4 regions of the Streptomyces sp. NPDC093149 genome follow, and region 2 is predicted to be linked to each of the others. Evidence: riboswitches for the same ligand, from Rfam matches in the RefSeq annotation. Region 2 holds a riboswitch; each other region holds the start of a gene.
The links. Region 2 has a riboswitch for cobalamin ahead of ACIQCZ_RS32220 (ABC transporter substrate-binding protein). Riboswitches for the same ligand answer to the same signal wherever they lie in the genome.
Positions count from the first base shown of each region.

Region 1 (7,643 bases), on a different contig from region 2:
GGAACCGTTCCGCCGACCGGACCACCGCACTCCCGAGGAGCGCCTGCGACTCGTCTACGAGCGGCTCCGGATCCTCAACGACCGTCTGGACAGCGGCGCCCGGCTCGCCGCCGACCCGCGTGCCCTCGCGGCCCTGCACGAATGGCTCGGCCCGGTCGACCCGGCACTGACCACGGTGGCGGGCATCCACTACAACCTCTTTCTCGGCAGCCTCCTCGACCACGACGGCGACGGACGGCGTGACCTGTCGGACTTTCTGCGGCTGCGGAGCGTCGGCACCTTTCTCTGCACAGAGGTGGCTCACGGCAACGACGCGGCCGCCGTCGAGACCACGGCCGCCTATGACCGCGAACGCGACGGGTTCGTTCTGCGCACCCCCCACGCCGGCGCCCAGAAGTTCATGCCCAACACCAGTCCGGCGGGCGGGCCCAAGACGGGGCTGGTGGCCGCGCGTCTGCTCGTCGACGGCACCGATCACGGGGTCTTCCTCTTCCTCGTGCCGCTCACCGACGCCGTCCGGGCCCTGCCCGGGGTGCGGGTCCGCAGGCTTCCCACGCGCACGGGGAGCCCGGTGGACCACTGCCTGACCTCCTTCGACGAGGTCTTCGTGGCGCGCGACGCGTTGCTCGGCGGGGACCATGGACGGATCGGTGACGACGGCGAGTTCAGCAGCGCCGTCGGCAACCGCAGGCGCCGCCTCCTCGCGTCGATCGGACGCGTCACCTCCGGCAAGATCTCGATGAGCGCCTGCGCGGTCGGTTCCGCCCGCGCGACGCTCGCGATCGCCGTGCGCTACGGCGGCCACCGGTACATCTCCGGGCCCCGCGGCTCCCGTCGGGTCCCGGTGATCGCCCACCGCAGCCACCACGGCCCGCTGGCCCGTGCCATGGCCACCGTCTTCGCGATGAGCCTGCTGCACCGCCGGGCCCTGGACCGCTGGGAGGCGTGGGCGGACGGACCGGGTCCGGACCGCGAGGAGGCGGAACGCCTGGTCGCCGTCGCCAAGGGGTGGATCACCTGGCAGGCCAGGTCCGTGATCGTCGAATGCCGTGAACGGTGCGGTGCGCAGGCGCTTTTGGAACACAACGGCATGAGCGAACTCATCACGGGGGTGGAAGGCGCCATCACGGCGGAGGGCGACAACCTGGCCATCCACGCCAAGGCCGCCGCGGAAATGCTCTTCGCCGCCGAACCGTCCGGCCACGGTGCCCCCTCCGGCGGGGAATCCGGCGACCTCGACGATCCCCGGTTCCTCGGCGGGCTCCTGGCGGCCCTGGAGGGGATCTGGTTCGGCCGGGCCAGGGAGCGGATGAGCCGCGCACCGCAGGGCGATCCGCTGGGACGGTGGAACGCCGCGTCCGGGCCGGCCCTGCGTGGCGTCGAGGCGCACGCCCACTGCCAGGCGGCCGAGGCGTACACGGACGCGGTGACCGGTCTTCCGGACGGTCCCGCCCGTGAGCGACTGGCGGACCTGCAGAGGCTGTTCGCACTCGACCGGATCTCCCGGAACAGCGGGGACCTGCTGGCCGCAGGACATCTGACGGTTGATCAGATCAATGATCTGCCGGACATCGTGGACCGACTGATCACCGCCGTCGCCGCGCACCTGCCCTCCCTCGTGGACTCCTTCGCGCTGCCGCCGGAACTGCTCGCCGACTGGCCCATCGCCGGGGCCGACTACATCGAGGCGTACGACGATCCGGAGGCCGGCTGGCAGCCGGGCGGGGGCCGGGCGACGGCTCGGGGGGAACGGTGAGGACCGTGACGAGGACGGGAACAACTGTGCAATCCCGTTCGGTGCGGGAGGCGGCCGGAGCCCTCGGTGTCCGCGCTGCGCTGCTGGTCTTCTGGGGTACGGCAGCCGTTCTGTCCCGGTGGTGCACGCAGCCGCGGCAGGGCGGTGGCGAATCGGTTCGGCACAAGGCGTAACTGGAGACACGTCACCCAGTTGATTCGGCGTCGGGACGGTGCCCCCGCCGTCACCGGCAGTCGTACCGAATGATGGAGAGGAAGCTCATGAGTGCGATTCATCCCAAGATCACCGAGGTTCTGACACACACCTTCAAAGTGCCCGCTGTCGAGATCCGTCCGGATTCCACGATGGACAGCCTGGAGATGGACTCCCTCGCCGTCGCCGAGTTCGCCGTGCTCATCAGGGAGACGCTGGGTGGCCGGGGAGACTTCGACAAGCTCCCCAAGGGCGCCACCCTGGCCGAGATCACGCGGTTCATCGACGGGGCCGACGGCGGGTCGCCGGTGAGCGGTGCGGCGCAGATGAGCAACGCCCGATGAACAGGCCCGTCATCGCCGTCACCGGCCTGGGCATGATCACCCCGGTCGGCAACGACACCGAATCCACCTGGAAGGGCGTGTGTGCCGGAATCTCGCCGGTGCGTACCGTCGCGGCTCTCGAAGGCTGCGCGATCGATTTCGCCTGCACGGTCGACGGAATCGATCTGGACGCCGCGGTCGGTGGACGCACCTCGTTCCGGATGGGGAGGTACACCAAGTTCGCCGTTCTCGCCGCCCGGGAGGCGGTCGCCGACGCCGGGCTCGACCCGGCGGAGTGGGAGGGCGGCAGGGTCGCGGTGGTCGTCGGCACCAGCAGCGGGGGTTCCGCCTCGCTGACCGAGCAGGCCGTCGTGCTCGACCGGCTCGGGCCCGACGCCACCTCGCCGTCCGGCATCCTGCTCACCATTCCGAACATGCCGGCGGCCGAGATCGCGATCCAGTTGCGGGCGACCGGTCCCAGCATGGCGCCGTGCACCGCCTGTTCGTCCGGCGTCACGGCCCTGTCCGTCGCCCGCGATCTGCTGGTCACCGGGCAGTGCGACATCGCGATCGCCGGAGCCACCGAGTCGATCATCTATCCGGCCGCCATGGCCGGGTTCGCCCGATCCGGTGCCGGGGCCCGGCGGGACGGCGACGCGACCGGGCTGTGCCGGCCCTTCGCCGCCGACCGGGCCGGGCTGGTCATGGGCGAGGGCGCCGCCGTCATGGTGCTGGAGCGGGCGGACGACGCCCGTGCCCGGGGCACGGCACCGCGGGCGCTGGTCGCGGGCGCCGGGGCCACCACCGACGCCCACCATCCCATCAGTCCGCATCCGTCCGGCGCGGTGGCCCGGACGGCGGTGGAGATCGCGCTGCGCGACGCCGGCTGGGCGGCGGGAGACGTCGAGCACGTCAACGCACACGGCACGGCCACCCCGGTCAACGACGCCACCGAGGCCGCCCTCATCGCCCGGGTCTACCCGCACCGGCCGCCCGTCACCGCCCCCAAGGGCGTCCTGGGGCACTGCATGGGGGCGGCCGGAGCGATCGAGGCCGGACTGACCGTCCTGACGCTGCAACGCGGAATCGTGCCGCCGATCGCCAACCTGGACGCCCCGGCGCCCGAGTTCGACATCAACTGCGTCACCAAGTCTCCCCTGCGGCAGCCCATCCGGCGTGCCGTCAGCCACTCCTTCGGATTCGGCGGACACAACGCCGTGATCGCTCTTCAGAGCCCGTAGGCACCAGGCAGGTGGTGCGACGGGAAACGGCCCGGCGTACCACCGGCCACACCGCCCGTGAGCTGCGCAGAGGCCCGTGATAGCTTGCCGGAGCCAGTCGAACTCCACGAAGGAGTCAGGGAATCCGGTGAGAATCCGGAACTGACGCGCAGCGGTGAGGGGGACGGGCGGGGCCACGGCCACTGGGAACACCCTCGGGTGTCCTGGGAAGGCGTCCCGTCCGCAGGAACCCGAGTCCGAAGACCTGCTGGCACCTGCGATCCGGCACCGGGCGCAGGACGCCGTACAACGGGCCCCGCGCATGGGCCCAGAGACGCAGAGGGACTCCGTGCCGTCCATATCCAGCCCCGTCCGCACCATGGCCGCGTTCTCGGCGGGACTTGTCCTGCTGACCGCCTGCGGGGGCGGAACAAGCAATTCCGCCGCGAAGCCCGGTTCCACCGACGGATACCCGGTGACGCTGAAGAACTGCGGACGCACCGTCACCGTCGAATCCGCACCGCGGCGCGCCGTGTCGGTCGACCAGGGATCGACGGAGATCCTGCTCTCCCTCGGCCTCGCCGACCGGCTGGCCGCCACCGCGACCTGGACCGACCCGGTGATGAAAGGGCTGGAGAAGGCAAATGCGGGCGTCCCGAGGATCGCGGACAACCGGCCGTCGTCGGAGAAGGTCCTCGACCGGGAACCCGACTTCATCAGCGCGTCGTTCGAGTCGACGCTCGCCAAGGGCGGTGTCGCCCCGCGCGAACAGTTCGAGGAACTCGGGGTCCCCACCTATGTCTCGCCCGCCGACTGCACCGGCAAGGACAACAGCGGCAGCGGCGACGGCGCCCGTACCGAGCCACTGACCATGGACAGCGTCTACGACGAGGTGCGCGAACTGGCCCGGGTGTTCGGCGTGGCCGGGCGCGGCGACAGGCTGGTCGCGCAACTGCGGGCCCGGGTGAAGAAGGCGGCCGAGGGCGTCGACGCCGCCGACGCCACCATCCTGTACTGGTTCTCCGACTCCAAGGCCCCCTACCTGGCCGGCTGCTGCGGAGCACCCGGCATCATCACCAGAGAACTCGGCGCCAAGAACGTCTTCGACGACACTCGGGACGAATGGCCCCAGATCAGCTGGGAGACCGTCGCCGACCGCAACCCCGACGTCCTCGTCATCGGCGACCTGACCCGTAGGGCACAGACCGCCGAGAGCGCCGCGAAGAAGATCGAATTCCTGGAGTCCAACCCCGTCACCCGGAACATGGACGCCGTCAGGCACCGGCGGTACGTCCTGCTGAGCGGCCAGGCCATGAACCCGTCCGTCCGGACGGTCGAGGGCGTGGAACGCGTCGCCGCCGGGCTGCGCGCCTTCGGACTCGCGGGATGACGGAGACCGGACGCGCCGCGGCCCCGGACACGTCACGGACCCCCGCGGCCGGCGTGCGTGGCACGACGGGGCCGCGGAAGCTGCGCGGCGGAGTCCTGTGGGGCTGCGGCATCGCGCTGCTCGTGCTGTCCGTCGCGATCGCCGTCACCATCGGCCCCGCCCGTATCTCCGTCGCCGACGTATGGTCCACGACCGCCTCCCACCTCGGCTGGGGCCGGTCACGGCTCACGCCGATCCGGGACGGCATCGTCTGGAACCTGCGCATGCCGCGCACCCTGCTCGCCGCGGTGTGCGGGGCAGGGCTCGCAGTGTGCGGCACCGTCATGCAGTCCCTGCTCCGCAACCCGCTCGCCGACCCGTTCGTCCTCGGCGTCTCCTCCGGTGCGTCGACCGGAGCGGTCGTGGTCGTCGTCCTCGGCGTCGGCGGCGGAGCGGTGTCGATCTCGACCGGCGCGTTCATCGGCGCCCTGTGCTCGTTCGCCCTCGTCCTGCTGCTCAGCCATACCCTGGGCGGCACGACCGACCGGGTCGTCCTTTCCGGTGTCGCGGCCATGCAACTGTTCTCCGCGCTCACCTCCTTCGTCGTGATGACCTCCGCCGACGCCGAGCAGACCCGCGGGGTGCTGTTCTGGCTGCTGGGCTCGCTCGGCGGAGTCGGTTGGAGCGATGTGTGGATCTGCTCCGCCGTTCTCGTCGTGACGCTGCTGATCTGCCTGGGGCACGCCCGCACACTCGACGCCTTCGCGTTCGGCCAGGACGCCGCGGCCGCGCTCGGCGTCCATGTCGCGCGCACCCGGATCGTGCTGCTGTGCACGACAGCGCTGCTGACGGCCGCGCTCGTCAGCTCGGCCGGAGCCATCGGCTTCGTCGGCCTGGTGCTGCCGCACGCCGCCCGTGCGCTCGCGGGTTCCGGGCACCGGCGGCTGCTGCCGGTCACCGCCCTGGCCGGGGCCGTCTTCCTGGTCTGGGTCGACACCCTGGCCCGGACCGTCCTCGACCCGCAGGAGGTGCCGGTGGGCGTCGTCACCGCCCTCATCGGTGTTCCCGCGTTCGTCCTGGTCCTGTTCCGCACCCGGAGGATCGCATGACGGACGGAGTCACCCCGGGGCTGCGGGCCGAGCGGGTCAGCCGGGAGGCGGGAGGCCGGCTCGTGCTCGACGGGGTCCACCTCGCCCCGCCGCCCGGCGCCACCGTCGGGCTGATCGGGCCGAACGGGTCCGGCAAGTCGACTCTCCTGCGGGTGCTCGCGGGAGTCCTCGCCCCGGAGACGGGCGTGGTCACCCTCGACGGCCGGCGGCTCGACGAGATCGGCCGCCGAACGGTGGCCCGAAGGGTCGCCGTGGTCGACCAGCACGCCGTGACCCAGGTCGAGCTGAGCGTCCTGGACGTGGTGCGACTCGGTCGCATCCCGCACCGCAGGGCCTGGGCGGCGCCCGGCCGTGAGGACGACGAAGCGGTGCGCGAAGCCCTGGAGCGGACCGGTCTCGCCGACCGCTGCGGCCAGTCCTGGCACACCCTCTCCGGAGGCGAGCGGCAAAGGGTCCAGATCGCGCGCGCACTGGCTCAGCGACCGCGTGAACTGTTGCTCGACGAGCCGACGAACCACCTGGACATCCAGCACCAGCTGGAACTCATGTCGCTGATCGCCTCGTTGCCCCTCACCGGTGTGATCGCTCTGCACGACCTCAATCTGGCCGCGATGTTCTGCGACCGGATCGTCGTCATGAAGCAGGGGCGCGTGGTGGCCGCCGGAACCCCCTCGGAAGTGATCACCGAGGATCTCATCGCCGACGTCTACCGGGTCAGGGCGCGGGTCGCTCCGGACGGCCCCGACGGGCGGCCGTCGGTGCGCTTCGTGCCCGAGCGCCCCGAGCGCTGACGGCGAGAGGACGGACCCCGGCACACACGGGTCCGTCCCTCACTCGCGGTCGCATGGCGGCGGTACGCCACGGTGAGCGGGGGTCAGCGGTGGCGTCCCCGGCCGAACTCGCCGCCCGCGTCCTTGCCACCGATGTCCTTGCTGCCGATGCCCTTGCTGTCGGCGTAGTCGATCTGCTCCTTGCGGAGTTCGGCGGAGATCTCCTTCTGCTCGGTCACCCTCTCGGTCTCCATGCGGACCCGTTCGACCGGCACCGTCTCCTTGCGCATCGTGGCGCGCTCGGCATGCAGGGTTACCTCGACATCCTGCTCGCGGATGTCCGAGCGCCCCGCCGCCGCCCTTTCACCGGGCTGCAGGGGTTCACGGATCACCCGCACCTCCTCGTGCGTCACCGGCACGGTCCTGGTGACGTTCTCGGTGACGACGTACTTGTGCAGGCGGGCCTTGCCGCTCTCGTACTCCTCGGTACCGACGAGCAGTTGCTCCTCGGAGCGGATCAGTTCCTCCTTGCCGGCCAGGTCGGCGGCGGACCGTTCGGAACCCGCCCCGGCGCCGACGAGGGGACGGGCCGCGCCGGCCGTCCCGGTGCCCGCGCCGACCGGGCCGCCCGTCCGCGACGTGGGGGTCCGGGAGGTGCCCGTACCGGTTGCCGGGGTTCCGGCCGCGGTCGGACGCTCCCTCCCGGTCGGGCGCCCGGTGCCGGCGGCTCCCGCCGCGCCCATGGCCGTGGTGCCGGTTTCGGACGTCGCCCTCCCGGTGTCCGCACGGTCGCTGAGCCTGGCGGTGGTGCTTCTGGCAAGGCCGTAGTGGCGGTAGAGCTCTTCCTCCTCCGCCACCGACAGATGCGCGTCCGCGTCCACCCGGGGGGCTTCCTTGACGCGGT
Region 1 covers NZ_JBIVON010000003.1:394,959-402,601, forward strand. The annotation lists gene ACIQCZ_RS12270 (acyl-CoA dehydrogenase) at 1-1,756, shown strand, start outside; gene ACIQCZ_RS12275 (acyl carrier protein) at 2,017-2,292, shown strand; gene ACIQCZ_RS12280 (beta-ketoacyl-[acyl-carrier-protein] synthase family protein) at 2,289-3,512, shown strand; cobalamin riboswitch at 3,590-3,779, shown strand; gene ACIQCZ_RS12285 (ABC transporter substrate-binding protein) at 3,871-4,881, shown strand; gene ACIQCZ_RS12290 (FecCD family ABC transporter permease) at 4,878-5,969, shown strand; gene ACIQCZ_RS12295 (ABC transporter ATP-binding protein) at 5,966-6,760, shown strand; gene ACIQCZ_RS12300 (PRC and DUF2382 domain-containing protein) at 6,844-7,643, opposite strand, start outside.
Region 1: linked by a shared signal. The riboswitch ahead of ACIQCZ_RS12285 (ABC transporter substrate-binding protein) and the one ahead of ACIQCZ_RS32220 (ABC transporter substrate-binding protein) in region 2 are both predicted to bind cobalamin.

Region 2 (7,643 bases):
TTTCACGGCCCGTCCGGAGGCCGTGGGAGAAGGGGAGGGCAGGGGATGAGAGACAGGTTGCGGACCCGGTTCCGGTATTGGTTCGACGGCACCATGGACCGGGGAACGCCGGCCCTGATCAGCTGGTTGGCGCTCTCCTCGGTCGCGCTCATCGCGCTGGCCTCGACCTTGGTCGTCCTGTTCACGGATACGGACGCGGAGGCCAACGGCGGCTGGCTGGGTGTCGCATGGATGAGCCTCCTGCGGACCCTCGACGCCGGAACCATGGGCGGGGACACCGGCGGCCCGGTGTTTCTCGGCCTGATGCTGGCGGTGACGCTCGGCGGCATCTTCATCGTCAGCGCGCTCATCGGTGTCCTGACCACTGGTCTGAACCAGAAGCTCCAGGAGCTGCGCAAGGGCCAGTCGCAGCTCATCGAGCGCGGGCACACCATCGTTCTGGGCTGGTCGGACCAGGTCTTCACCGTGATCTCCGAGCTCGTCGAAGCGAATCAGAGCCAACGCCGCTCGTGCGTGGTGATCCTCGCGGACCGGGACAAGGTTTCCATGGAGGACGCGATCCGGGCCCGCATCCCCGACACCGGCAGCACACGCGTCATCTGCCGCTCCGGAAACCCTCTCGTGCGGGCGGACCTGGAACTGGTCAGCCCGGACACGGCGAAGTCGATCATGGTGCTGCCACCTGTGGGCGATGACCGTGACGTCGACGTCATCAAGGCCCTCCTCCTGCTGCACAGCCGCCAGTGGGCCGGGAGCCGCCCACAAATCGTCGCCGCCGTCCACGACTCGGAGAACCTGGCGGCGGCCCGACTGGCCGCCGGCAGGAGCGCCCTGGTGATTGACGCCGAGGACATCGCGGTCCGCCTCATCGCGCAGGCACACCGGCAGACGGGCCTTTCGACCGTCTTCAACGAACTGCTGAGTTTCGTCGGCAACGAGTTCTACTTCCACGAGGAGCCCGCCCTGGTGGGTTCGACGTACGGGCACGCCTTGAACGCCTTCGACCTCGGTGTCCCGGTCGGGCTGTGCGTCGACATGGGAGACGTACTGGTCAATCCGCCGATGGACACCGTCATCGGCCCCGGAGACCAGATACTCGTCGTCGCCGAAGACGATCTGCTCATCCGGCTGTGCGAGGCCCGCCCGGCGATCGTCGAGTCGGCCATCACATCGGCTCCGGCGCAGTCACCGACGCTCGACCGGACCATCCTGATCGGCGAGAACTCCCGTACGGCGAAGCTGGTCACGCTGCTGGACAGCTTCGTTCAACCCGGTTCGACGCTGGACATCGCCGCGCCACGACGGCCGGAGGCCGCCCTGAACGACACGCTCGCCAATCTCACGGTGGGGTTCAAGGCCTGCGAGCCGACGCGGAGGTCCTCGCTGGAGGCCCTGGACTTGGGCGGCTACCAGCACATCGTCGTGCTCTCGGATGACACCATCGCCTCCGGCCCCGCAGACGACCGGACCCTGGTGACCCTGCTCCATCTGCGGGACATCGAGGAGTCGCTCGGTGACCCGTATTCGATCGTCACGGAGATGAACGACGACGGCAACCGTGAGGTCGCCCAGGTCACCAAGGCCGACGACTTCATCGTGAGCACCAAGGTGATCAGCTTGCTGCTCACCCAGCTCACCGAGAACCGCCATCTGCACGCCGTGTTCACCGATCTGTTCAACCCGGAAGGCTCGGAGATCTACATCAAGCCGGCATCCGACTATGTGGTCCCTGGTGCCGAAGCCAATTTCGCCACGGTGATCGAGGCCGCACGGCGACGGGGGGAGACCGCCATCGGCTATCGGCTCGCCAGGCGCGGTGAGGAGCCTCCCAACTACGGCATCTTCCTCAACCCGTCGAAATCGGCCCCGCTCGTGTTCGGCTCGAAGGACGCGGTCGTCGTCTTTGCCGAAGGGGAGGCTGCTCCCGTGGGCGGCGACGGGCGCGGCCGGTAGTCGTGGTGGCCCAGTGGCGGTGGTGGTTCCTGAGGGCGCCGCGGTGACAGCAGTCTGCGCGTCACCGCGGGAGCGCGTCGACCCCCTCGGCCGGATCACGGCCGCTGGTCCGAAACCCGCAGGGCGACCTCGCCATGCCGGTCGAGCGGGGCGTGCGTTTCGGCATGCGGCACCCCGAACCGCGACCACACCGCCTTCGCCGGTTCCCCGCACGTGGTCGAAGGACGCCACCCACCGCACACGTGCGGAGGACGGGACGGGACGGGCGGTCGCTTCCCGTCCTCCGCCGCCGGCACACGTCCGGTCCAGGTGCCTGCCTGCTCGTGCCCGGACCTGCCGCCGACCGCGATCTCGCGGGCACTGTGGTGCTCGGCGATCGGGATCAGCAGGTCAGGGCACCCGTGCCGCCGTGAGGTGACCGAACGACCGAACCGGGCCGGGGCAACCGTACGTGGCGTCAGCCCGCCATCGGCAGGGCCCTCCGCGACGGCACCGCGTGAAGTTCGTCCATGGCCACCGCCTCCCCGCTGTCCATGTCGACGTAACTGACACGGACGATCGGGTCGTCACCGGTGTCCCGCCCGGCCGTGGCGTCGAGTGCGAACACCACGGCGACCGGGCGCGCGTTCTCCCGGTCCCCGTACACACCCGAGTACTGGAGAATGCGCCAGCCGTCCTCCTCCCAGTGGTCCAGCAAGGCGGACCGGACCACTGGTGCGGCGGCCTGCCAGGCGAGGGAGTTCTCCAGGAGTTCGACACTCGCCGCGACCGGCACCCGGTCCCTGCCGACGGTTCCCAGGAGCGGGTGGCCGAAGACACGCAGCCTCGTCCGGCGCAGCGGCAGCAGCCACCATCGGTCGAGGTCGGCCGAGAGGGCGACCAGAACCGCCGCCGCCCCGGCCAGGAGGACCAGGGCGCCGGCAGGCCGCTCGGAGATCGCCGACCACCAGGTGCCCTGTGTCACCGCCACCGTGACCCCGCCGATGACCACGACCGCCGCCCGTGCGAACGCCCGCCAGGTGATGGGGGTGTCCTCACTTGCCGAACAGCCGCAGGAGGACTCCGGCGCCATGGTCCGGCCATAGCCGAGGTAGACGAGGAAGCCCGCCCCGAGGACCGCTGCGGCAGCCCCCGGCACCGGGTTCGCCGGCGTCATCAGCAGACCCGCGGCGATCAGGAGTTCACCCGCGCCGGTCGCGCGCAGCACTGTCGTAGCCCGCTCACTGCTGCGCAGAATGCGAGCCAGTGCCGTCTTCGGCGCCTGCTGTGCGGTGCCTCGGCTGAACATCTTGACCGCTCCGGTCCACCCGAGCAGGCCCGCGAGGACCAGCGGGGCCAGGCCCGTTGTCAGTGACAGCATCTCTTCCTCTCCCTGTGTCCTTGGGCCCGCATCAGTGCCCGACGGAGATGCGGACGACATCCACGGAGTTGTCGGACGGCCGCCAGGCGCCGAGCACTTGGGCGCTCTGTCCGATGCGCAGCCGGGACAGGTCGGACGTCAGCGCGCGGCCGGCGTAGGAGGCGCTGGCGTCCGGGGCGACGTGACCGACCAGTTCGTGCCGGCCGTGGGCGAGGTGCAGCCGGTTCTTCGCGATGCCGCGGATCTGCGTGTCCAGATTGACGATGTTCACCCACACCGCGTCGGCGGCCACGGTGCCGTCGGGCATCGTGACGCCGCGCGCGTAGAGCCCGTCGCCGACCTCGATCACTTCGGCCGTGGTGGCGCGGACTTTCCACACGCTGGTGACGTTGGTCATCTGAACCCGGGAATGGCCGCCGTTGGACCCGGCCACCTCCAGAATGCTGCCGGTGATGCCCGTGATCCGCCCCTCCACGAAGGTGGACGTTGCTATCGCGGGGTCGAGCGAGGGTTCCGCGGCGAAGGCGGCCTCGGCGTCAAGTCCGCCGAGCGCGGTCGCGCCGATGATGGTCGCCCCACCCAGCGCGGCGTTGGTGAGGAAGCGCCGCCTGCGCATCCCGTCGGCCCGGTCGTGTCGTACGGTCATGTCGGCGCTCCTCACTCGTAGATGTAGACCGGCAGCTTGCCCGAACTCAGGTTGCCGATCGCCGAGAAGGCTGCCGGGGTGAGGTCGAGGACACGGTTGGTGCGGCAGGTGCCGTTGCAGCAAGTCGCCTCGCCGCACCAGTCCTTGGTGCGCGGGCCGCAGTCGGTGATGGTGATGCACACCGTCGCGCCTGAACACTGGTGCTTGACGTTCATCACCGCACCGCAGCCCCGTCTGGGTATGTTCTCGCCACAGAGGTCGGGCCGGGTGATGTTCCAGCATGCCTGTGAGGCGTTGGGCCACGCGCCGTGGTACGCGCTGGACTGGCAGTTACCGCAGGCGCCGCCGCCGGCGCTGGAGCACGGGCCCCAGGCGTTGCCGCAGCAGAACCAGCTGGTTTCACCGGCCCACAGGCTGGTTGATCCGCAAGCCATCGTGTTGCCTTTCTTTTGATTTGACGAGTACATGACAATCTCTGGCTCGGCCGCCGCCGCAACACGTCAAAGGGAGACGACCGCGTTCCGGCCGAGGATGGCTGTCCGAGCGAAGCAACTCAATGATGCGCGTAGACAAGCAGGTTGTATAGACGGCCGCGTTCCGCATGAGTCGAGCACCTGGCTCCGCGTCGATCGACGGCGCCAAGCCCTCCCCACGGCGCGCCGACGCTCATCTCCCAGGGCTGATTCATAGTCCTGGCGGCTCCGAGAACCAGCAGGTCACAGGGATGTGACGAACCTTCACCACGGCGGCGCACGCAACGAAGCTCCGGTGATCAAGGGAACCTCCCAGGTCACCCGACCACCGGAGCTCCGATGTGCCGCGGGATCCTCGGTCCAGGACTTGGGCGGATAGAGTTCGCGGTCCACCAGCGCCCGGCCCTTGGCGGAGGCATAGGCGGCGAATACCGCGATCCGGCAGTTCTCCGTGTGGTCGACGGTGCCGGATTATTGCCGTTGCACCCCGGCGGAGACGGTGCCCTTCTTCAGGAAACCGGTGTCGTCGACGATCAGCACGCCGTCCGGCCGACCGAGCCGCTCGGCTATGTTGTCCCGCAGGTCGTCGCGGATCTCATCCGGGTCCTACTGGCGCCACGACAGCAGCCGCTGCAGCCCGTACGGAGTGTCCTGGCCCGCGTGCTCGGCTATCTGCCAGCTGTTCTTGCGGCCCACCGAGCCCAGCAAGCCGCGCACGTGGTCCCGCATCCGCCGCCGCGGCTCGGCCCGACCGAACCGCTCTCCCACCCGCAGCAGCAGCGAGTCCAACTCGGCATCCCACAGACCAACTTCGACATCGCTCTCCGTCTCCATGACTGGTTCAACGCGCCGTGATCGAGTGAGTCACGAACCACCGCTACCCTGACAGAGTGTCAGCCCAATAGGCTTCAAAAGGGTCCCTGTGACCAGGACAAATGGAGAAGCACGACTGGAGTGCTAGAGGCACTGTTTCTCGGATCTTCGGACGTGGGTGGGGTGTTGGGGGCAGGGTGGCTGTATGGGCCGTTGGGATCTGACAGCGCCCAAACCACCGGGCGGCTGGCGAACAAGCTCGGCACCTGCTTGCGACCGAGCGTCCTTGTGGTCGACGAGGTCGGCTACCAGCCCCTCTGGCTGTGTACCCTCGGTCGTCGCGGACATCGGCGTCCGGGGTGGATCGGGACCAACAGTGCGAGGGGCAGGCCCTGCCTGAATACGCGGTCTGACAGAATGGGCTCCGAAACTCAGGCGACGCGCGTCAGGAAACCGGTGTGAATCCGGTACGGTCCCGCCACTGTGACCGGGCTGCAGCAGTCCGGAAGCCAGATACTGGCCGCGCCGCCTTCTCGTACAACCCAGGGGACGAGGACATCCCCCGGAAAGGCTCGGCCATGCCCCGGATCCGCCGTGTACCACTCGCGTTCATACCGCTGCTTCTGCTGTCGCTCACCGGTTGCGGTTCCGGCACGGGCGGTGAGGGCAAGGCAGAGGCCGTACCGGCCGCCAACGGTTTTCCCTACACGGTCACCAACTGCGGTACGAAGACAACCTTCGACGCCCCGCCGAAGCGAGTCGTCACCATGAACCAGCACGTCACCGAGATCATGCTGGCCCTCGGGCTCCAGGACCGGCTGGCCGGAACGGCCTACCTGGACGACAGAATCCTGCCGAAGTACCGGTCCGCGTACGCCAGGACCAAGGTGCTCGCGAAGGAGTACCCCTCCCGGGAGGTGCTGCTCGGCGCCAACCCCGACTTCGTGTACGGCGGGTACAGCAGCGCCTTCGACAAGGCCAAGGGCCAGGACCGGGCGGGGCTCCAGAAGGACGGCATCAACACCCGGCTGAACATCGAGAACTGCACCCAGGGCAAGGTCGGTATCGATCAGCTCGCCACCGAGATCACCCAAGTCGCCAGGACCTTCGGCGTAGCGGAGCGCGGCAAGAAGCTGCTTGCCGAGGAGCGGCAGAAGATCGCGGCGGTCGAGGCAGATCTCAAGGGCTTCTCGCGTCCCTCGGTGTTCGTGTACGACTCCGGCGACAGCTCCGCGTTCACCGCTGGCGGTAAGGGCATCGGCAACGAGATCGTCCGGCTCGCCGGGGGCAGGAACGTCTTCGCGGACCTCGACGCCACCTTCGGCGACGTGGCCTGGGAGCAGGTCATCAAGCGCAAGCCCGAGGTGGTCGTGATCTACGACTACGGAGGCACCTCGGTGGCGGCCAAGAAGAAGCGGCTGATGAACGATCCGGCGCTCGCGGACGTGCCGGCGATCAAGAACAAGAAGTTCGCGGTACTCCCGCTGTCCTCGGCCGTGCTCGGTGTCCGCGTCGCCGACGCCGTGCAGGACCTGGCCGGGCAGTTGCACCCCGGCACTCCGTGAGCGCGGAGTACGCCCGCCCCGGTCCGAAGTCCGTCCTCCGCTCGCCCCCCGTCGTGATCGGCGTTCTCATGGTGCTGCTGCTCGCTGCGGCGGTGGCCGGTCTGGCGCTCGGCCCGGTACGGATCCCGCCGGGCGAGGTACTGAGTACGGTCCTGGGTGGTGAACGCACTGGTGCGTACCCGACGATCGTGTGGGAGGTACGACTGCCGAGGGTGCTGCTCGGGGCCGTCGTCGGCGCCGGGCTGGCCCTGTCGGGCACGGTGCTCCAGGCGCTGGTGCGTAACCCGTTGGCCGATCCGTTTCTGCTGGGCGCCTCGTCCGGGGCATCAGCGGGTGCTGCCGTGGTCGTCGTGCTGGGGGTCGGCGCCGGGGCGGCCACCGACGTGGCCCTGCCCATTGCTGCGTTCGCCGGGTCCATGGCCGCGCTGGTCGCCGTCTACGCGATGGCCCGGCGCGGCGGCACCATGACAACGGGCCGGCTGATTCTGGCCGGGGTGGCGATCCAGTACGTGCTGTCCGCGTTCACCAGCCTGATCCTGGTCCTGTCCGCCCGGGCCGAGCATGTGCGGGCGATCCTGTTCTGGACACTGGGCGGGCTGGGTGGCGCCCGCTGGGACCAACTGGCGCTTCCTGCCTCAATATTGGGCTTCGGGGCCGTACTCCTGATCAGCCTGGCCCGTCCACTGGATCTGCTGCTGACCGGGGAGGAAGGGGCACGCAGCCTCGGCCTGGACCCCGGGCGCTTCCGGGGCGGGGTCTTCGTGCTGGTGTCACTGATCATCGGCGTACTGGTCGCCTACAGCGGGGCGATCGGCTTCGTCGGCCTGATGATT
Region 2 covers NZ_JBIVON010000013.1:159,885-167,527, forward strand. The annotation lists gene ACIQCZ_RS32180 (potassium transporter TrkA) at 46-1,953, shown strand; gene ACIQCZ_RS32185 (MauE/DoxX family redox-associated membrane protein) at 2,411-3,313, opposite strand; gene ACIQCZ_RS32190 (cell wall protein) at 3,345-3,959, opposite strand; gene ACIQCZ_RS32195 (RlpA-like double-psi beta-barrel domain-containing protein) at 3,971-4,174, opposite strand; gene ACIQCZ_RS32200 (hypothetical protein) at 4,164-4,412, shown strand; gene ACIQCZ_RS32205 (transposase) at 4,904-5,026, opposite strand; gene ACIQCZ_RS32210 (hypothetical protein) at 5,039-5,266, opposite strand; partial or broken gene ACIQCZ_RS32215 (ATP-binding protein) at 5,471-5,563, shown strand; cobalamin riboswitch at 5,662-5,785, shown strand; gene ACIQCZ_RS32220 (ABC transporter substrate-binding protein) at 5,824-6,810, shown strand; gene ACIQCZ_RS32225 (FecCD family ABC transporter permease) at 6,879-7,643, shown strand, end outside.

Region 3 (7,643 bases), on a different contig from region 2:
CTTCCCATCGGTGTGGTCACGGCGCTGCTGGGCGCGCCCGTCCTGCTGTTTCTGCTGGACCGGCGTTCGGAGCACGGCCGATGAGAATCGACGTACACGACCTCCGGGTGGCCTACGACGGCCGTACCGTGGTCTCGGGGCTGCATCTCATCGCGTCCTCGGGCGAGATCACCGGGCTGGTCGGCCCCAACGGCAGCGGCAAGTCGACCGTGCTGCGCACCGTCTACCGGCATCTGCGCCCGGTAGCGGGCCGGGTGCTCCTGGACGGTACGGACATCGGGGTGCTGCCGCCCGCCGAAGCGGCCAGGCATGTCGCCGCTCTGCCGCAGGAGCGCGGTGGGGACTTCGATCTGACCGTCCACGAGATCGTGGTGATGGGCCGCACCCCGTACAAGCGGGCCTTCGCAGGTGAGGACGGGACGGACCGGGCCGTCGTCACCCGGGCCCTGGGACGGGTCGGTCTCGCAGGGTACGGGAACCGCCGATTCTCCGCGCTGTCGGGTGGCGAACGCCAACGGGCCCTGCTGGCCAGGGCTTTCGCGCAGGACCCGGATGTCCTGGTGCTGGACGAGCCGACCAACCACCTCGATGTGCGCCACCAGGTGGAGCTGCTGTCACTGCTGCGGGCGCAGGGGCGCACCACACTGGTCTCGCTCCACGACCTGAACGCGGCGGCCTCGGTCTGCGACCGCCTGCATGTGCTGCACGAAGGAGCGCTGGTGGCGTCCGGCACTCCCCTGGAGGTGCTCACTCCGGCCCTGTTGGCGGAGGTGTTCGGCGTGCGGGCGGCGGTGGTCGAGCATCCGCTGACCGGTGATCCGCTGATCGCCTTCGATCACCGGTCGGCCGTGTGACCGTGCCCGTCCCACCGCGGGCCGGACCGGGCGGCTCGACGGCGCGGGGCTCTCGGCGGTGTGCGACACGGCATCAGCCACCGCCGGGAGCGCGGCCCGTCCAGCGTTCCTCGACCTTCGCGATCCTCCAGTAGGCCAGGGCCGCCGCCCACACCATCACGAAGAGTCCGACGATGATGTAGCCGACGTTGCCCAGGTCCAGGCCGGAGATCCAGCCGGTGACCGGGTCCCGCAGACCGAGCTTGTCGTGGAGTATGGTGACCAGCTCGATCGTGCCGATGAGGAAGGCGACGGCGATCGACAGGCCGGTGATGGCGAGGTTGTAGAACACCTTGCGCACCGGGTTGGAGAAGGCCCACTGGTAGGCGAAGTTCATGAACGTCCCGTCCAGCGTGTCGAACAGACTCATTCCGGCGGCGAACAGCAGCGGCAGGCACAGGATCGCGTACCAGGGCAGGCCCGCCGCGGCCCCGCTGCCCGCCATGACCATCAGGGTGACCTCCGTGGCGGTGTCGAAGCCGAGACCGAAGAGGAAGCCGAGCGGATACATCTGGCCCGGCCTCGTGATGGACCGGGTGAACCTGCCGAGGATCCGGTTCATGAACCCGCGCGAGTCCAGATGCTGCTCCAGCTCGGCCTCGTCGAACCGGCCCGCCCGCATCGCCCGGAACACGCGCAGAATGCCGACGAGTGCGACCAGGTTCAACGCGGCGATGAGATAGAGGAAGGATCCGGAGACGGTCGTACCCACCACACCGAGCACCTGGTGTGTGCCCGAGTTCTCGTTGATCAGTACCCCGGCCAGCCGCGCTCCTCCGGCGACCAGCGCGGCCATGGCGATGACCACGCTGGAGTGTCCGAGCGCGAACCAGAAGCCGACCGACACGGGGCGCTTGCCGTCGGCCATCAGTTTGCGGGTCGTGTTGTCGATGGCGGCGATGTGATCGGCGTCGAAGGCGTGCCGCATGCCGAGCGTGTACGCGGTGATCCCGAGCCCGATGCCGAACGCCTTGGAACCGACCTCGTAGTGCTGTGGCAGGACGAGCAGGAACAGCACACCGAACGCCACCACGTGCAGGGCGGCTATCACCGCGAGCAGCCCCACGGTTCGAACGGTGTCCTCGCGCCGCCACGTGAACACGGCGGAATCGGGCAGGGTCATACGGTCACGCTCCAGCACCTCGTGGATGACTTCGTGAGATGCCGTGGCCGGTCTCCTGGCTGACGGGTTCGCTCGCGCTCGTGTCCGCCCCTGCCTTCCCAGCCGCGCTCTGCGGCCAGTGGCAGTCGTTGGGACGGATACTCCCCGATCACAGTGGCGAGGGCCGCTCCGGCCTGAGACTCCTCGGAGTCTGTCACCGGTCTTCCCGAACACCACGGCGCACCCACTCTAGCGTTGTGGTGAGCGGCGCCCACAAGCCGGGCGGGCGGGCCAGGGGGATGACGGCCTCAACTTCCGGCAGGGCGTCGGGCCGTGGTCCTCCCTCTCCTCCTCGGTGCCCGGCGAAATTCCCTTCGTCGAAAGGCTGCCGTCCGTCTGCCTTCGGCACCCGAAGACCCTTGAGGAGCTGAGATGCCCGGTCACCCGAGCGCGCGTTGACCCTGTAGGCCGCGACCGGCCCGTCATCGCGTGCTGCCCTCGATCCGCGGCACGGCGAACCCTCCCTCGCCCGGGCCGGCGCACCTGCTGTGCGCCGCGCGGCGGGCGCCGTTCTCAGCAGCTCAAGGGGGCCCTGTGCCGTCCGATTCTCCTGCCGTGCCCGCACACCGTCGCATCGTCCGGCGCACACGCGGTCCCGCTTCCGAGGGGGCTTTCGACGCGGCTCGCCCTTCGGGGCTCCGTGTGACCTTGGCGCCCGGCAGGCCGGGCCTGCCCGGCGGTCCGCGGGCAGGAGGCCCGCGGTGAAGGCGGCCCGCTCCGGTCGGCCGGCCCTGCCGAGCCTGTGGCGGGACGGTGACTTCCGCAGGCTCTGGGCGGGGCAGACCGCCTCTCAACTCGGGGCACAGGCCGCCCAGGTGGTCCTGCCGCTCATCGCCGTGGTGACGCTGGACGCCGGCGCCGCCGAAGTCGGAGTCATGCGTGCGGTGGAACAGGCACCCATCCTGCTGATCTCGCTCTTCGCCGGTGCGTGGGTGGGCCGTCGGCGTTCCCGCGACGTGATGATGCTGGCGGACTTGGGCCGCGCTCCGGCACTGGCCGCGATCCCCGCCGCGTATCTGCTGGGTCTGCTCGGTGCTCCGGCGTTGCTCGGCGTCGCCTTCCTCGTCGGTGTTCTCAGCCTGCCGCCCGGGCAGGGCCGGGCCCCGGATCGCTCACGGCCCCGGTCCACCACGCGTTGCGGGGCGTTCCACCGACGTGGATGCGTGGTTCAGAGACCGATGTCGCGGCCCTTGATGTCGGCGAGGGACTCGCGGCGGATCAGGAGCCGCGCGCCGCCGTCGTGGACGGCGACCACGGGCGGGCGGCCGACCGCGTTGTAACTGGACGCCATGGAGAGGTGGTAGGCGCCCGCGACGGGGATGGCCACCAGATCGCCCGGACGGATGTCGCCCGGCATCTGCGCATCGGTGGCGAGCACGTCGCCCGCCTCGCAGTGCCGGCCGACGACGGTGGCCGTACGGGGCCCGGCCGTCGAGCGGCGGCCGACGAGCCGGGGTGCGTAACGGACCCCGTACAGCGCGGGCCGTGGGTTGTCGCTCATCCCGCCGTCCACCGCGACGAAGACGCGGTCGCCGGTCTGCTTGACCGCGAGCACCCGGTAGAGCGCCACACCCGCGGGCCCGACCAGCGCGCGGCCCGGCTCGACGGCGAGCCGGGGTACGGGGATACCGGCCGCGGCGCAGCTCGTGGCCAGTTCGCCGCGGATGCGGGCACCGAGGGACGGGATGTCGAGCGCGGTCTCCCCCGGCCGGTAGGCGACCGCGTGACCGCCGCCCAGGTCCAGCTCCGGCAGGACGATTCCGTACTGGTGGTGGATCTGGGCCAGCAGCCCGACCATCCGTCGCAGCGCGGTCAGGTAGGGCTTGACGGTGGTGATCTGCGAGCCGATGTGGCAATGCAGGCCGACCAGTTCGAGCCGCGGTTGGTCGAGTATCCGGGCGATGGCGTGCCGGGCGCTCCCATCGGTGAGGGAGAGCCCGAACTTCTGGTCGTCCGTGCCTGTGCGGATCGCCGCGTGGCTGCCTGCGCTCACGCCCGGAACGACGCGCACCAGGACCTTCTGCCGGGCGCCGTCGGGGACGAGTGCGGAGAGCCGGGCTATCTCCCACGCGCTGTCGATGACGATCCTTCCGACGCCTAGGCGCAGCGCGGCGCTCAGGTCCTGGGGGCTCTTGGCGTTGCCGTGCAGCACCATGCGCTCGGGCGGGAACCCGGTGGTGACGGCGAGCTCCAGCTCGCCCGCGGAGCAGACGTCGAGGCCGAGGCCCTCCTCCCGCACCCAGTGCAGCAGGGCGCGACAGAGGAACGCCTTCGCCGCGTAGACGACTTCGGCGTCCGGGAAGGCCCGCAGGTAGGTGCGGCAGCGTTCCCGTACCTCGGCCTCGTCGAGCAGATAGACCGGGGTGCCGAACCGTGACGCCGCCTCGACGAGGGAGACGCCACCCACCTCGACATCGCCGTGGGAGGCGAGTCGTGCCGAAGCGGGCCAGACGGACAGGCCGTCGGCGTGGTCCGGCGGCGCGGGCACCGCCGGAGACGGCGCCGACGGTCCCGGCAAGGGCATGGTCATGGAGTTCCCCCCGGTCGGTGGAAGGTCGACGCAGGAGACGGGCTCGCGAGCCGGGTCCTTCTCCTGGAGACGGACACAGCGCCCCGGATCGCCGAGGACCGGGACGCACCGGTGACGCTATGCCCGCCCACCCGGGGGCGTGCCTCCCTGTTAGCGGCCTCTTGACCCCGCACACCCGGCCTTTGACGCCGGCTTGACGAAGACCGCTCGCCCTGCGCCCCTCACCTGTGCGGCGCGCATCGTGCGGCGCGGTCCCCGTGGCCGCCCACGCCCTTCACCGCTGCGGAACCGGTTCCCTCGCCCGGCCGGCCCGGAACGGACCGAGCCTCCCGGTCCGCATCAAGGCGGCGACCGCGGCGGCGCACATCAGGCCCACGCCGCACAACATCAGCCAGGGCAGGCGCGGTTGCTCGGCGGAGGCATCCCACACGGCTCCGGTCGCGAGGTTCCCGACGGTGATCCCGACGCCCGAGACGGTGTTGTACAGACCGTAGTGGGTGGCGACCAGTCGGTCGCCGGAGAGCGTGACGACGGTGTCCATCTCGAACGGGTACACCAGGGCCGTACCGAGGGCGAGCAGGGCGGCCGCGAGGAACAGCGGTACCAGGGCCGCCGCCCGGATCAGCGGTCCCTCTCCCCCGGGCGGTGCCCCGGCGACCACGAGCGGTGTGAAGGCGCCGCCCATCAGCGCCAGGCCGTACACGACCGAGCGGCCGGGCGACCAGCGCGCCCGCGCCCAGGCGGTGATGCGCAGTTGCCCGGCCGCCGCGACACCGGCGGACACGGCGAAGAGCGCGGTGGTGACGCCGTCCCCGCTCCCCGGAGCCACCCGCTGCGCCTGGAGCGGCAGCGCCAGATAGACCTGGAAGGACAGGACGTACGAGCCGATCATCGCCGCCGAGAAGAGCAGAAAGGGGCGGTTGGACGCCACGGCGCGCCAGTCGGCGAGCACTCCCTGGCGCCCCTCGCCCGCTTCGGACGGACGTCCTCGGTCGGGCAGGGCCCTGATCTGTACGAGAGTGAGCCCGAGGAAGAGGAGCGCCGCCACCGCGCACACCATCCGGAAGTTCAGCGCGATCAGGGAGAGACCGATCAAGGGACCGACGAACATGCCGACCTGGTAGAAGACGTTGAACAGTGCGAACGCTTCCACGCGGCGCTCCCCCGCCTCCCGTGCGAGATGGGCCCGCACGGCCGGGTTGAACAGCGCGCCCGCGAAGCCGGTCAGCGCCGACGCGAGGACCAGGGCGGGCAGCGAATCGACGAGGCCGAGCAGTGCGAAGCCGACGGTCCGCAGCACGCATCCGGTGACGATCACGTTCTTGCAGCCGAGCCGGTCGGCGAGCGTGCCGCCGATGAGGAACATGCCCTGTTGGCTGAAGTTTCTTACGCCGAGCACCAGTCCGACCGCCCAGGCGGCCATGCCCAGGCCGCCCGAGAGGTGGATCGCGAGGTACGGCATCAGCATGTAGAACGCCGTGTTGATGGTGAACTGCTGGACCATCAGCAGCCGGACGGCGCCGTCGAAGGAGCGGAACTGCCGGACGAGTCCCCTCATCGCGCGGCCACCTCGTCCACGTGCGGCGCGGTGATGTTCGCACAGCGTGTCCAGCGCTCCACGGCGCGCTCACCGGGATGGCCGATCTCGTCGGGGTCGTCCGCGGGCGGGCGTGAGAGGAGGTCGTGCGCACGGCAGTAGTCGTCGCTGTAGACCGTGTCCCAGTATCGATGGACTCCGTCGGGGAAGATCGCCGCGATACGGGTGCCCGGGGCATGGGTGCGGGCGAGCCAGCCGGCCACCAGCGCGACGGCGCCGACGCTCCAGCCGCCACTCGTGTAGTGGTGTCTGGCCAGCCGCCGGGCCGCCCAGACCGCCTCGCCCGGTGCGACCCAGTGGGCCTCGTCGAACGCGGCGTGGTCGACGTTGCAGGGATGGATGCTGCTGCCCAGGCCGCGCATCAGGCGGTCTCCGGCGGGCTGGCCGAAGATGGCGGAGCGCACCGAGTCGACACCGACCAGCCGCACGCCCGGTGAGATCGCGCGCAGGGCACGGGTGATCCCGGCGGAGTGTCCGCCCGTTCCGACGGCGGCCACCAGCACGTCCACCCGGCCGAGCTGTACGGCGAGTTCGAGGGCGAGGTTCGCGTACGCCGCCGGGTTGTCCGGGTTGTGGTACTGGTCGGGGCACCAGGAGCCGGGAGCCGCGGCGAGCAGGGAGCGGACGCGGTCCCTGCGCGCCTGCTGCCAGCCGCCGGCCGGGCTCGGTTCCTCGACGACCTCCACGCGGGCGCCGAGGGCCCGCAGCTGATGGACCATGAGGGGTTCCATGCCCGGGTCGGTGACCAGCGTGACCGGATGGCCGTAGGTGATGCCCGCGAGTGCGAGACCGAGTCCGAGGGTTCCGCTGGTGGACTCGATGACGGGCGCGCCGGGGCGGAGCTCTCCGCGGGCTCGGGCCGCCGCGACCATGTGGAGGGCCGGACGGTCCTTGATACCGCCGGGATTGGCGCCCTCCAACTTGGCCCAGAAGCCGCGGTCGGCGGGGCTGAAGGGGCTTCCGACCCAGAGGACCGGCGTGTTTCCCACCATTCCGGCGGGGGTGCGGCGGGGGGCGCCCGCGGGTTCGGGGAGTTCGTGTGCCGCCACGAAGGCGTGCACGTCGTCGGGGGAAATGCTGCCCAGAGCAGTGGTCATGCCGACCTGGTCCTTCCACGGCCACGACGGGACGGGGCCGTTGCGTGAGAGCGGTACGGGTGGGGGCGCGGCTCGTGCGGGCGGTCGGCGGAGCGACCGGGCGCACGGAGCCGTGTCACGTACGGCTGACGCAGACCAGGCGCAGCAGAGAGCATCCCGTGGGGGGCGACGCCCCCTCGGCTGCGAGACCGCGGGGGCGGTGCGCGAGACCCGAAAGGCCCGACTCCATCAGTCCCCACGCGGCCAGGGTGAGCAGCAGGGCCTCCAGGAGAGGGAGTACGGATCGCGTCGACACCTCGCCCAGGAGCACGGCCGAATCGCAGCACCCGCCGGGAGCCGCCGGATGGTGCCCTGCCCCGGACGC
Region 3 covers NZ_JBIVON010000004.1:2,866-10,508, forward strand. The annotation lists gene ACIQCZ_RS13650 (FecCD family ABC transporter permease) at 1-84, shown strand, start outside; gene ACIQCZ_RS13655 (ABC transporter ATP-binding protein) at 81-854, shown strand; gene ACIQCZ_RS13660 (HoxN/HupN/NixA family nickel/cobalt transporter) at 928-2,016, opposite strand; cobalamin riboswitch at 2,044-2,248, opposite strand; partial or broken gene ACIQCZ_RS13665 (MFS transporter) at 2,757-3,137, shown strand; gene lysA (diaminopimelate decarboxylase) at 3,224-4,579, opposite strand; gene ACIQCZ_RS13675 (MFS transporter) at 4,860-6,143, opposite strand; gene ACIQCZ_RS13680 (PLP-dependent cysteine synthase family protein) at 6,140-7,279, opposite strand; gene ACIQCZ_RS13685 (hypothetical protein) at 7,395-7,643, opposite strand, start outside.
Region 3: linked by a shared signal. The riboswitch ahead of ACIQCZ_RS13660 (HoxN/HupN/NixA family nickel/cobalt transporter) and the one ahead of ACIQCZ_RS32220 (ABC transporter substrate-binding protein) in region 2 are both predicted to bind cobalamin.

Region 4 (7,643 bases), on a different contig from region 2:
TGGGTACTGCATAACTCTGCCGAGCAGCACACTATGAGGGAACTCGTGAAGCGCCAAGGCGGAAATTGCTCAGCATGCGCCAAGTGCCCCATAGGCAGGCGCGATTAGCAGTCCATGCGAGGCATGGCAGAACTAGGACCGATGTCACCGCCGGGGGCGAGCACGGGGTATACCGCGCCTGTTCCACCCATCATCCCCAAGCCGTCATCACCTCTGAGGTGGTGGCGGCTTCGTCCTGGGCGAAGCCTCCGACTTCATCGCGCGGAAGCCGAAGAACGCATCGGGCGTCGGCGGCCGCAACGCCGTCACCATTCGTCGCCGCGCCGGAGCACCCGGCGGCGATACGCCGGAAGCCAGTTGAGGCACCGCGGATGTCAGCATTTCCCTCCCTGCCGCTCGCCGGCACTGCGCGCGCCAGAACAGACGGCTGGATGCCACGACCCCGTCATCGCGTCCCCTCGGGCCCCCTGTTCGCGGCGTGAGATCCCAGTCGCACACGGCGGGTCTCCAGTGACGCTGGGGAGGACAGACAGCAGGGGCCGGAGAGCAGCACTGGTCTCCGGCCCCTGTGGCGATTTCGTCCAGACTCTCCCCCCTCGGCCAGGCGGGAAACTGGGAAACCGATGGGAAAATGATCACGCAGATCGCTGCAACGTGCTGCGCGAAGATGCGACGAACCACTCGAACCTGCATGCTGCGTTGCAGGTCAGGTGGGGCAACCCCCCCTGACCTGTCACAGCTCAGGGCAGGATGTTGTTCATGGCGCTCAACCTATTCCCGCGCGGGCCCGGGGGCGCCCGTGACCCACGCCGATAATTTAGTGGAATATTCAACCAATGCGCTATGTTCGGGTCAGTGAAGCGTGACCGAGCGCATGGCGCGGTCAGCAGCAGGGCGGGTCCGGCGACGGTCCGTGAAGGAGGAGTCAAGTGAGCGACACCTATTTCGAGTTCGGTACGGCCGCCGAGCGTTGGGACCGTGCGCAGATGTTCTTCGAGGCGAAGGAGTACATGACTGCGGCCCGGATTCTGGAAGGGCTGGTCGAGGAGGCGCCGGAGCAGGTCTCCCCGCGTCTGCTGCTGGCCCGGACCTACTACCACTCGGCGCGGCTCGGCAGGGCCGAGACGGAGCTGCGGGCGGTCCTGGAGCGCGACCCGGTGGAGCCGTACGCCCGGCTGATGCTGGGCCGCACGCTCGAGCGCCAGGGTCGGAGCGCGGAGGCGACCGGTCATCTGCGGATGGCGGCGGCGTTCTCCGGGGACTTCGACTTCGACGGTGACCGGAGGACCGGCGCCTGACGGTCGTGCGGGGTCCCAGCGGTCGTTGAGGGCGTTCGACGGACGGTTCAGCCATTCCGTCAGAAGGGCGCCCTCGACCTGCGCGATTTCCGGGTCGGGCGGCTGTCGCAGCAGTGCGTTCAGCCGGGCCCGGTGGCCGGCACCCGACCCTCGGACGCGGTGACCCACGCGTCGTCCGTGTCGGCGGACGTGCCGGACATGTCCGGGGCGAAGACCGCGGCGTGCACGGCGTCGCGGGCCCACCGCGACATGCTCGCGTCGCCGGAGATCGAGGGGCGGGCGACGGACATCAGCCGCCGTCCCTGACATCGCTGCGCCCAGCTCGCCCGGATCCGCAAGACCGCGCAGGACGCCGTTCCGCTGCCCGGTGGACATCCCTCCCGGACAATCCTGATGCCGTGCACCCGCCCCGCGTGATAGTTCACTCGGTCATGACCTGCCTTGAGACTCCCCGCCTCCTGCTCCGTCTGATGAACGCCTCCGACGCCTTGCAGGTGATGTCCGGCACGCCGGGCGAGGGTGCCCGCTGGGCGCCGGGATACCCGCCCGCCGGCGAGATGGCCGCGGCCGAGCGTTTCCTCGACGCCTGCGCGACGACGGGGGATCCGAGCCCCTTCGGCTCGTACGAGATATGTCGCCGTGAGGACTCCCTTGTGATCGGCGGGATGGGATTCCATGGCGCCCCGGACGAGAACGGGCACGTCACGATCGGCTACGGCCTCGTTCCCTCGGCTCAGGGAAAGGGCTACGCCTCCGAGGCGCTGCGCGCGCTGCTGCGGTTCGCCCGCGAGCAGGGAGTGATCTGTGTGCACGGTGACACCGACCTGGACAACCTCGCGTCGCAGCACGTCATGACAGCCGTCGGCATGCGCCTGGAGAAGGAGGACGCGCGGCTGAAGTACTACCGGATCGATTGGGGCCGGCAGGGCGTGGAGCAGTGAGGACGCGTCCGTCCGTTTCCCGGGTACGGCCACGTCGGGCGGGAGGGCGGAACCCGGAACCCGCCGGGAGGCTCCCGGCGGGTTCCGCCGTCCCGCTGGTGGTGAGTGGTACGCCGGTCAGCCGGCGGTGGCGGCGACCCGGTTCGCCGTACCGTCTCCCGTCGCGACGGTGTCGGCCCTCGGCACGAGAAGCCGTTCCGTCAGGTGGCCGAAGACGAGACCGAAGGTCACCCAGAGGGTGGCCTGTACCGCGAGGGTGGCCAGCCGGAACTCCCAGAGCAGGGTGGCCGGGAAATCCCTTCCGACCTCGTTGAACGAGGGCAGGAACGCGTAGGCGACCCCGATCACGACCGCATAGGCGGCCGATGCGATGACCGTCGCGTTCCAGTTGCCCAGGCGGTGAGCCAGCCGCTTGCCGAGGATGACGGCGGCGACCGCCAGCAGCACGCTGAGGGCGACCATCAGGAAGAACAGGGCCGTGCGGCGGCCGATGGTGTCGGGGTTGCCGACGGCCGGCGGGTTGGCCGGGTACTTCAGGAACGGCACGACGTACACCGCCAGCAGGGCGGCACCCGCGATCAGGGCGGCCGTGGCCCGTGGGCCGAATCGGCCGATCCGGCCGAGGGCGTAGCAGAAGACGAGGGCGGCGATCCCGCCGATCGCCACACCGAAGACGAGTACACCGGTGGCAAGACCCGCGGTGGACTGCACGGTGCGGCTGACGAGTTCCTCACCGCCGCCGTGGTCATGGCCGTGCGACTCCTCGAGGGCGATGGCCGCGTCCACCCGGGACTCGCCGAGCAAGTAGGCGACGACCAGTGCGAGCGCGCCCGCGGCGAGGCCGGCCAGCATGCCGCGGACGAGCAGGGCTCTGACAGATATGGAGTTCATGAGGTCTTCCCCTGGATCGGACGGCGCGTCAGTGGCAGGGGAAACCGAGGAGGTGGCGACCGTCGTGGACCCACTCGTGGACGCCCTCGCCGGAGATGACCGCGGTGGCGCCCTGTTCCGCGCCGACGAAGTACAGCAGTACGAGCATGAGGATGCCGAAGAAGACCGCCCAAGGGGCAATGGACTTCAGGGAGATGGGGGTGATCGCCGGTACGGCGGTGGCGGGGACAGCACTCTGTGCCATGGCAGAACCTCCTGAGGGAACACGCGTCCCGATCGTGGTGCCTGGGACGAAGGTGGCGGGTCTGACTTCCCGTACGGATACGGGTACACAGTGGCGCGACCGTGCCGGATTCTCACCGGACTTCCGTCACACCTTCGTCATGTTCGTCGGACGATACCCCCTGGGAGCGAACAGGGCCACGGTGCCGTCGGCGGGACCGCAACGCCCGCGTGCCAAGGTGGGAGCACGCGAGAGGCCACAGTTCAGGGAGTTGACCGGGCCATGACGGTACAGCTGATGTTGATCTCACCGGCGCTCAACTCCGCGCTGCGCGAGGCCCGCATCGACGACGATGCCCCGCTGGACGCGGCGGGGGCCCGGCGGGCACGTGCCGCCGCCGCGGCGGTGCCACCGGCCGACCGGTATCTGCGCGGGCCGTCCGAACGGTGTGCCGGGACCGCCGACGCGCTGGGGTTGCGCGCCGGACCCGAACCCGCGCTCCGTGGCTGGGACATGGGCCGCTGGAGCGGACGGGGACTGGCCGAGGTGAGCGGCAGCGAGCCGGAAGCGGTGTCGCGTTGGATGACCGATCCGTCGGCGGCTCCGCACGGCGGCGAATCGTTGCTGGAGTTCTGCGCCAGGATCGGCGGCCTGCTGGCGGCACTTGAGCCCGGGGACGGCGAGGAGGGCGGCCCCGTACTGGCGGTCGTCGAGCCCGCCGTGGTGCGGGCGATGGTCGTACGGGCGCTCGCTCTGCCGGCGGAGGCGTTCTGGCGGCTGGATGTCGCCCCGCTCACCTTGACCGGGCTCAGCGGCCGCTCGGGACGGTGGAACCTGCGCTGCGGTCGGCCGCTGTCCCCCGCTCCGCAAAGCCGGCTTCCTCGGTCCGCCACCACGCGCCCGGACAACTGAGGTGCCGGGGGCCGCGGTCAGTGCATCGTCCGATGGCACAGCCGGTTCGCCTTGTCCGCCGGACAGACGCGTCGCGAGAGGGAACCCGGTGGGAATCCGGGACTGCCCCGCAGCGATGAGTGGGAACGACCGCCGTCATGTCCGAGAAAGGCCGCTCCCGGCGTGTGCGACATCCACACCCGCGGGTGCCGAGCACGGCCGAGGCGGTCGCTCCGCTCCGTAAGGGACTCGAAGCGATTCCGCGGCCGAACGGCTATGGGTCAATCCCGGCTGCGGCCTGAAGACGCGGGGCCGGCCCGAAGTGCGCGCCTCGCTGGAGAACCTGGTCTCGGCGGCCGTCGAGGTACGGGCGACGGTGGCCGAAACCGCCCACTGATCCGCCGCGCGGCCCGGGACGGGCGCCCGTCCCGGGCCGCGCACCGTACGCCTCCGTGCAAGAAGTGTGGTCCGTACCAAAGCCTTGACAGGCTCTTGGTTCACTTCTTAAATCGCATACGAACGAAGCCTTCTCCCCCGTTCCCCACACCGAGGGTTGTCATAGACATGACACTCTCGCGAACCGCACGGGAAGGACCCCCCATGAAGTCCCCCCACCTCACCCGACGCCTGCTGGTGTCCGCCCTCTCCGCACTCGCCCTCGTCTCGGCCTCCTCCGGCCCCGCGGCCGGGGCATCCGTCCCCGGACCGCGGGCCGCCACCGCGGCCGGGTCGTTCACCGACGACTTCGACGGCCCCGCGGGTTCCGCCGTCGACGGTGCGAAGTGGCAGATCGAGACCGGCGACAACGTCAACAACCATGAACGGCAGTACTACACGGCCGGGAACGACAACGCGGCACTCGACGGCCAGGGCCATCTGGTCATCACCGCACGCCGGGAGAATCCGAAGAACTACCAGTGCTGGTACGGCACGTGTGAATACACCTCGGCACGGCTGAACACATCGGGCCGGTTCACGCAGAAGTACGGGCATGTCGAAGCCCGGATGAAGGTCCCGCGCGGACAGGGCATGTGGCCCGCCTTCTGGATGCTGGGCGACGACATCGGCCAGGTCGGCTGGCCCGCTTCGGGCGAGATCGACGTCATGGAGAACGTCGGCTTCGAACCGTCCACGGTCCATGGGACCCTGCACGGTCCCGGCTACTCCGGCTCCGGCGGGATCGGCGCCGCGTACACCCTGCCCGGCGGGCAGGCGTTCGCCGACGACTTCCACACCTTCGCCGTCGACTGGGCCCCCGGCTCGGTGACCTGGTCGGTGGACGGCAACGTCTACCAGCGGCGCACACCCGCCGATCTCGGCGGCAACACCTGGGTGTTCGACAAGCCCTTCTTCCTGATCCTCAACCTCGCGGTCGGCGGCTACTGGCCGGGCGACCCCGACGGCGGCACCTCGTTCCCGCAGCAACTCGTCGTCGACCACGTACGGGTCACCACCAGCGATCTCCGGCCGCCGGTCTGACCGCCCCGGCTCGCCCCGCCGGTGGTTCCCGGCCGCGCCGACGGCGGGGCGACCGCCAGGGACGTGCCCCGGCCGACGTACGTGCCGCCACCGCGCGGCGCGTACGTCGGCGTGCCACCCGTGTGCGGGCCGGAGCTCACGCGTCCCGGTACGTCTCCAGCAGGCGCAGCCAGATCTCACTGATCGTCGGATAGGAGGGGACGGCGTGCCACAGCCGGGCGATGGGGACCTCGCCCGCGACCGCGACCGTCGCCGAGTGCAGCAGTTCACCGATGCCGGGTCCGACGAAGGTGACACCCAGCAGGATCTCCCGGTCGAGGTCCACGATCATGCGGGCGCGCCCCCGGTAGCCGTCCGCGTACAGGCCGGAGCCCGCCACGGCGGCGAGGTCGTGGTCGACGGCGCGTACGCGGTGTCCGGCCCGCTCGGCCTCGGCGAGGGTGAGACCGACCGAGGCCGCCTCGGGGTCGGTGAAGACGACCTGGGGGACGGCCGCGTGGTCGGCGGTGGCGGTGTGGGCGCTCCAGCGGTCGGTCTCCAGCAGCGGGTCGCCCGCCGCACGGGCGGCGATCGCGGCGCCCGCGATGCGTGCCTGGTACTTGCCCTGGTGCGTGAGGAGCGCACGGTGGTTGACGTCGCCGACCGCGTAGAGCCAGCTGGTGCCGTCGACACGGCAGCTGTCGTCGACGGTGAGCCACGAGCCGGGTGTCAGGCCCACCGTTTCGAGGCCGAGGTCATCGGTGCGCGGAGCGCGGCCGGTGGCGAAGAGGATCTCGTCGGCCTCGATGCGTTCACCGTCGTCCACCTCCACGAAGACCGGCCCGTCCGGGGCCGTACGCCGTACCGAGGTGGCGGTGACCCCGGTACGGATGTCGGCGCCCGCCTCCCCCAGCGCCCGCGCCACCAGCTCTCCCGCGAAGGGTTCCATCTTCGGCAGGAGTCCCTTGCCGCGGATCAGCATCGTCACGCGGGCACCGAGGGCCTGGTAGACCGTGGCCATCTCGGTCCCGACCACGCCTCCTCCGACGATCACGAGGCGGCCGGGCACCTTCTTGGCGCTCGTCGCCTCCCGGCTGGTCCAGGGACGCGCCCCGTCGACGCCCGGCAGGGCGGGTACGACGGCACGGCTGCCCGTGCAGACGGCGACGGCCTGCCGGGCGGTGAGCCGGTGCTCCGTGCCGTCGGGGGCGGTGACGGAGACGGCTTTCTCGCCGGTGAGCCGGCCCCGGCCGCGGTAGAAGTCCGCTCCGGTGCCCTCCAGCCAGGCGACCTGCCCGTCGTCCTTCCAGTGCGAGGCCTGGTCGTCGCGGTGGGCGAGGACCGCCGCCGTCTCCAGCGGTCCCTGCACGGCGTCGCTGAGGCCCGGGACACGGCGGGCGTCCGCGCGGGCGACGACCGGGCGCAACAGGGCCTTGCTCGGCATGCAGGCCCAGTACGAGCACTCGCCGCCGACGAGTTCCGTCTCGACGACCGCCGTGCTCAGTCCGGCGGCCCGCGCCCGGTCGGCGACGTTCTCACCCACCGGACCCGCTCCGATCACCACGACGTCGTACTCGGTATTGAGGGAAGCATCTGTCATGAGGACAGTCTGATCGCGGGTGTGCGCGGTGGCCACATGGGCAGGCGGAATAGCGCAGGTCCGAGCACCGTTGTGCCGGACAGGTCCGAGCCGGTACAGGAAGAGGTAACAGAGCATGAGCACCGTAGAGCTCACCAAGGAAAACTTCGATCAGGTCGTCAGTGACAACGACTTCGTCCTGATCGACTTCTGGGCTTCCTGGTGCGGCCCGTGCCGGCAGTTCGCGCCGGTCTATGACGCGGCTTCGGAGCGCCACGACGACCTGGTCTTCGCCAAGGTCGACACGGAGGCGCAGCAGGAGCTTGCGGCGGCCTTCGAGATCCGTTCCATTCCCACGCTGA
Region 4 covers NZ_JBIVON010000017.1:22,073-29,715, forward strand. The annotation lists gene ACIQCZ_RS34675 (tetratricopeptide repeat protein) at 930-1,298, shown strand; gene ACIQCZ_RS34680 (hypothetical protein) at 1,418-1,588, opposite strand; gene ACIQCZ_RS34685 (GNAT family N-acetyltransferase) at 1,730-2,239, shown strand; gene ACIQCZ_RS34690 (CbtA family protein) at 2,357-3,130, opposite strand; gene ACIQCZ_RS34695 (CbtB-domain containing protein) at 3,159-3,374, opposite strand; adenosylcobalamin (AdoCbl) riboswitch at 3,420-3,513, opposite strand; gene ACIQCZ_RS34700 (histidine phosphatase family protein) at 3,636-4,265, shown strand; cobalamin riboswitch at 4,291-4,417, shown strand; partial or broken gene ACIQCZ_RS34705 (hypothetical protein) at 4,407-4,641, shown strand; gene ACIQCZ_RS34710 (family 16 glycosylhydrolase) at 4,845-5,723, shown strand; gene ACIQCZ_RS34715 (dihydrolipoyl dehydrogenase family protein) at 5,860-7,302, opposite strand; gene trxA (thioredoxin) at 7,418-7,643, shown strand, end outside.
Region 4: linked by a shared signal. The riboswitch ahead of ACIQCZ_RS34705 (hypothetical protein) and the one ahead of ACIQCZ_RS32220 (ABC transporter substrate-binding protein) in region 2 are both predicted to bind cobalamin.